DNA from 2 places in the Streptomyces roseofulvus genome. Region 2 is predicted to be linked to the other one. Evidence: riboswitches for the same ligand, from Rfam matches in the RefSeq annotation. Region 2 holds a riboswitch; the other holds the start of a gene.
What was found. A riboswitch is a leader RNA that binds a small molecule or an ion and turns the genes downstream of it on or off. The one in region 2 is predicted to bind glycine.
Positions count from the first base shown of each region.

Region 1: linked by a shared signal. The riboswitch ahead of gcvP (aminomethyl-transferring glycine dehydrogenase) and the one ahead of gcvT (glycine cleavage system aminomethyltransferase GcvT) in region 2 are both predicted to bind glycine.

Region 1 is NZ_BAAAWE010000001.1:1,491,228-1,494,175, forward strand. Features, by position in the region: gene gcvP (aminomethyl-transferring glycine dehydrogenase) at 1-1,976, opposite strand, end outside; glycine riboswitch at 2,039-2,154, opposite strand; glycine riboswitch at 2,155-2,254, opposite strand; gene ABFY03_RS06855 (PRC-barrel domain-containing protein) at 2,368-2,739, shown strand; gene ABFY03_RS06860 (DNA polymerase IV) at 2,747-2,948, opposite strand, start outside.
Region 2 is NZ_BAAAWE010000001.1:5,644,051-5,646,998, forward strand. Features, by position in the region: gene glyA (serine hydroxymethyltransferase) at 1-486, opposite strand, end outside; gene gcvH (glycine cleavage system protein GcvH) at 511-888, opposite strand; gene gcvT (glycine cleavage system aminomethyltransferase GcvT) at 966-2,081, opposite strand; glycine riboswitch at 2,135-2,232, opposite strand; glycine riboswitch at 2,234-2,336, opposite strand; gene ABFY03_RS26235 (AAA family ATPase) at 2,509-2,948, shown strand, end outside.

The DNA of each region.
Region 1 (2,948 bases), 4.2 Mb from region 2:
CCGTGCGTCGACGGGTACGTGATCATGAGCACGGCGAGCTCGTCGCGGTGCTGCGCGATCTTGGCGCGCAGGTCCTCGACGTCGACCTCGCCGTCCTCGGCGGTCTTCACGACGACGACCTTCATGCCGGCCATCACGGCGGAGGCGGCGTTGGTGCCGTGCGCGGAGGACGGGATGAGGCAGACGGTGCGCTGCTCGTCGCCGTTGGCGCGGTGGTAGGCGCGGACCGCGAGGAGACCGGCCAGCTCGCCCTGCGAACCGGCGTTCGGCTGGATCGAGACCTTGTCGTAGCCGGTGACCTCGGCCAGGCGCTCCTCCAGCTCGGTGATGAGCGTGACGTAGCCCTGGGCCTGGTCGATCGGCGCGAAGGGGTGGATCTGGCCGAACTCGGGCCAGGTCACCGGCTCCATCTCGGTGGTCGCGTTCAGCTTCATGGTGCAGGAGCCGAGCGGGATCATGCCGCGGTCGAGCGCGTAGTCGCGGTCCGCGAGGCGGCGCAGGTAGCGCAGCATGGCGGTCTCGGAGCGGTGCGCGTGGAAGACCGGGTGGGTGAGGTACGCGTCGGAGCGCAGCTGCGCGGCCGGGAGGGCGTCCTCGGTGGCGGCGTCCAGGGCCTCGACGTCGCCGGTGACGCCGAAGGCGCCCCAGACGGCGGCGAGCTGCTCGCGGCCGGTGGTCTCGTCGCAGGAGACGGAGACGTGGTCGGCGTCGACCGGGTACAGGTTGACGCCGGCCTCGCGGGCGGCGGCGACGACGGCGTCGGCGCGGCCGGGCACCCGGGCGGTGATCGTGTCGAAGAAGGCGCCCTGGGTGAGCTCGACGCCCCCGGCGGTCAGGCCGGCGGCGAGGATCGCGGCGTACCGGTGGGTGCGCTGCGCGATCTGCTTCAGGCCGTCCGGGCCGTGGTAGACGGCGTACATGCCGGCCATGACGGCGAGGAGCACCTGGGCGGTGCAGATGTTGCTGGTGGCCTTCTCGCGGCGGATGTGCTGCTCGCGGGTCTGCAGGGCGAGGCGGTAGGCCTTGTTGCCGTCGGCGTCGACGGAGACGCCGACCAGGCGGCCGGGCAGCGAGCGGGCGTGCTTGTCCTGGACGGCCATGTAGCCGGCGTGCGGGCCGCCGAAGCCCATCGGGACGCCGAAGCGCTGGGTGGTGCCGACGGCGATGTCCGCGCCGAGCGAGCCCGGCGATTCGAGCAGGGTGAGCGCGAGCAGGTCGGCGGCGACGGTCACGATCGCGCCGAGCTCGTGGGCGGCGTCGATCAGCGGCTTGATGTCGCGGACCGCGCCGGAGGCGCCCGGGTACTGGAGGAGCACGCCGAAGACGCCGCGCTCGGCGATCTCGGCCGGGATGCCGTCGGAGAGGTCGGCGACGACGACCTCGACACCGGTCGGCTCGGCGCGGGTCTGGATGACGGCGATCGTCTGCGGGAGGGCGTCGGCGTCGACGAGGAAGACGCCGTTCTTGACCTTGCCGACCCGGCGGGCGAGCGACATGGCCTCGGCGGCGGCGGTGCCCTCGTCGAGGAGGGAGGCGCCGGAGGTCGGCAGACCGGTCAGGTCGGCGACCATCGTCTGGAAGTTGAGCAGCGCCTCCAGGCGGCCCTGCGAGATCTCCGGCTGGTAGGGCGTGTACGCCGTGTACCAGGCCGGGTTCTCCATGACGTTGCGGAGGATGACCGGCGGCGTGAAGGTGCCGTAGTAGCCGAGGCCGATCATCGGGGCGAGGACCTGGTTGCGGCCGGCGAGGGCGCGCAGCTCGGCGAGGACCTCGGCCTCGGTGCGGGCGCCGGGCAGGTCCAGCGCCTCGGCGTTCTTGATGACGTCCGGCACCGCGGCGGCCGTCAGCTCGTCGAGCGAGCCGTACCCGACCTGGGCGAGCATCTTGGCCCGCGCCTCGGCGTCGGGTCCGATGTGCCGCTGCTCGAAGGGGATTCCCTGTTCGAGCTCGGAGAGCGGAGTGCGGTTGGCGGTCATGATGCGGGGGCCTCCTGGTCGTCACGACCTGCGAGGGGCACCTCGGCGCGGGTGCCCGGACGGCCTCCCCCTCTGTCATCTCAACCTGAGAGCTTCACCGGCACGCGCGGGGCACGCCGGCTTTCACCGTCGGTGAGAGCGGGGGCCGTCGGACTCCCGCCCTGCTTTCCAGAGTGACCTCGCCCGCGCGGTACCGGGTGCCTGAGAGATTCCGGGGAGGATTTGCTCCTTCGGCGCCCCCGGAAACCTTCTCCGGAGGACTCTCCCGCACGGTGTCGACAGCCACAGCCAGCCTACCAGCGCCGTTGTCGCTGTCATCGCTCAAGTGGCCGACATCGCAGATGTGCACTTTCGTAGGGGTGTAGTGCAGTTGCGACCAGTTGGAGGGACCGTGCAGACCGACATCGATCCGCGCAGCCTGATCGGCCGCAAGGCGTTCGACCGGAACGGACACAAGATCGGAACCGTGGACGAGGTGTACCTGGACGACGCGACCGGCGTCCCCGAGTGGGCGGCCGTCCGCACGGGCCTGTTCAGCCGGGACGCCTTCGTCCCGCTGGAGCCGAGCGAGCTGGCCGACGACGGCCTCCACATCCCCTTCGACCGCTCCCTCATCAAGGACGCCCCGGACTTCGGCGTGGGCCGGCACCTCTCCCCCGAGCAGGAACTCCAGCTCTACCGCCACTACGAGCTGACGCTGCCGCCCCCGCCGGAGCACATCCCGGACTTCGGCCGCCTCGCGGGCCAGGACGACGCCGCCTAGCGCGCGCTCACTCACCCGGGCGGACGACCGGGGCGGCCCGCTCCGCCCCCGTCACCCCGCCCGGCACCAGCGGCAGCGGATCGGCCGGCTCCAGGTCGGGATCGTCCACCGAGAAGGTGCGCACCCGTCCCGGAGCCGTGCCGCCGGGCTCCTCGAAGCGGACGGTGACCCGCCCGAGCCCGCTCCCCTGCACCCAGCCGGCGCCGAGC
Region 2 (2,948 bases):
GGCCAGGCGCTCGACCTCGGCCATGTCGACCAGGCCGGCCTCGTCCACGTGGTACGCGACCACGTTGAACTGCTTGCCCGAGAAGTTCAGGCGCATGCCGTGGGTCAGGTGACCGCCGTGCGCCAGGTCCAGGCCGAGGATCGTGTCGCCCGGCTGGGCCATCGCGAAGAGCGCGGCCTGGTTGGCGGAGGCGCCGGAGTGCGGCTGCACGTTGGCGTACTCGGCGCCGAACAGGTCCTTGATCCGGTCGATCGCGATCTGCTCGGCCACGTCGACGTGCTCGCAGCCGCCGTAGTAGCGGCGGCCCGGGTAGCCCTCGGCGTACTTGTTGGTGAGGACGGAGCCCTGGGCCTCCATGACCGCGACCGGAGCGAAGTTCTCCGAGGCGATCATCTCGAGGGTGGACTGCTGACGGCGGAGCTCGGCGTCGACGGTGGCGGCGACGTCGGGGTCCAGCTCGTGGAGGGGAGTGTTCAGAAGCGACATGAAGCGATCCCTACGGGGTCTCGGTCAGCCTGCGGTGAAGGCGGTGTACTCGTCGGCGGTGAGCAGGTCGTCCTGCTCGGCCGTGAGGCGCACCTTGAACAGCCAGCCGCCCTCGAACGGAGCGGAGTTCACCAGCGACGGGTCGTCCACGACGTCCTGGTTCGCCTCGACGACCTCGCCGGTCACCGGGGAGTACAGCTCGCTCACGGACTTGGTCGACTCCAGCTCGCCGCACTCCTCGGTCGCGGTCACGGTGGAGCCGACCTCGGGGAGCTGGACGAACACGATGTCACCGAGGGCGTTGGCCGCGTGCTCGGTGATGCCGACCGTGGCGACGCCGTCCTCGACGGCCGACAGCCACTCGTGCTCCTTGCTGTAGCGAAGCTGCTGGGGGTTGCTCATGGCCTGATTCTCCTGGATCGGGGGAGTGCGGATGTACGGGGGTCTTGCGGGGTGAGACGTGTCGTGAGACGAATGCGTCACTTCTGGCGCTTGTAGAACGGCAGCGCCACGACCTTGTAGGGCTCGTGGGTGCCGCGGATGTCCACGCCCACGCCCTCGGTCCCGGGGGCCGCGTGCGCCGCGTCGACGTACGCCATCGCGATCGGCACGCCGAGCGTGGGGGAGGGGGCGCCGGAGGTGATCTCGCCGACGGCCTCGCCGCCGAAGACGACCTGCATGCCGGCGCGCGGGACGCGGCGGCCCTCGGCGATCAGGCCGACCAGCTTGCGCGGCGGGGCGGTCTCGGCGCGCTCGGCGGCGGCCTCCAGGGCCTTGCGGCCGACGAAGTCGCCCGGCTTCTCGAACTTCACGACCCGGCCGAGACCGGCGTCGAAGGGGGTGAGCGAGGTGGTGAGCTCGTGCCCGTACAGCGGCATGCCCGCCTCCAGGCGGAGCGTGTCGCGGCAGGACAGGCCGCACGGGATCAGGCCGACGCCCGCGCCCGCCTCGGTCAGGGCCTTCCAGACGCCCTCGGCGTGCTCCGGCTTCAGGAAGAGCTCGAAGCCGTCCTCGCCGGTGTAGCCGGTCCGGGCGATCAGCGCCGGGACGCCGGCGACGGTGCCGGGGAGGCCCGCGTAGTACTTCAGGCCGTCCAGGTCGGCGTCGGTGAGCTGCTTGAGGATGCCGGGGGACTCGGGGCCCTGCACGGCGAGCAGGGCGTACGCGTCGCGGTCGTCGCGGACCTCGGCGTCGAAGCCCCCGGCACGGGCCACCAGGGCGTCCAGGACGACCTGGGCGTTGGAGGCGTTCGCCACCACCATGTACTCGGTCTCGCCGAGGCGGTAGACGATCAGGTCGTCGAGGATCCCGCCGTCCTCCTGGCAGATCATCGTGTAGCGGGCGCGGCCGTTGCCCACCGTGGAGATGTTGCCGACCAGGGCGTAGTCGAGCAGGTCGACGGCCTGCGGGCCGGTCACGGTGATCTCGCCCATGTGGGAGAGGTCGAAGAGGCCGGCCCGGGTGCGGACGGCGTTGTGCTCGTCGCGCTCGCTGCCGTACCGCAGCGGCATGTCCCAGCCGGCGAAGTCGGTCATGGTCGCGCCCAGCGAACGATGCAGGGCATCGAGGGCGGTCAGGCGGGGGGTGGTGCTCATGATGGACGTGGCTCCCGGGTCCCGAAGGCGGAAAACATGACAGGCAAGGACGTTCCTCCCCATCTGTCATGGAACCTGAGAGGTTCACCGGGGGCATCCCCGGCTTGCACCTTGGGTGGGGACACGACGGGTGTCCCGCTTTTCAGATCTGCCTCATCCACGCGGTACGGGGCCTGAGAGATTCAAGGGAGGGACTTGCTCCTTCGGCGCCCGGACGGCCCCAGGGCCGGTCCGGAACTCTCCCGCGCGGATTCGAGCGGCCGGTATGCGGTTGTGGGCGCTGCGCGCGCCTGGCGCGCACATCCTCGCATACGGTGTCGGCGCCGCAAATCGCTTGTCTCGGATTACCGTTTCTTTACACTTCGTGGGCAAGGGTCTCCGTGAGGTCACCCGGTACGTCTCCCGGGGCCCGACAGGGGGAGCAGCGATGAGGATCCAGCACACCGGCGTCTTCGCCGGCGAAGCAGCCATACCGGCCCAGCGGGCCCGCGCCCGGACCCGCGCCCGCGGGCGCGTCGTGCGGGACCTGCGCGACCGGGGCGGGCGCGGCCCGCGCGCCCTGACCTTCGCCGCCGGCGACGTCGTGGTCGTCTCCGGACTGCCCGGCAGCGGCAAGTCCACGCTGCTGCGGCGGACCGCCGAGGGCCGCGGCGTCGACTCGCAGGACGCCCGCGAGCGCTGGGAGGCCCGGATGCCCCGCCTCCTGCCGTACGCGCTCTACCGCCCGCTGGTCCGGATCGCCCACTACGCCGGGCTCCGGCGGGCCCTGCGCTCCGGCGCCGGGGTCGTCGTCCACGACTGCGGCACCCAGTCCTGGGTCCGCGGCTGGCTGGCCCGCTCCGCCGCCCGCCGCGGCCGCGCCCTCCA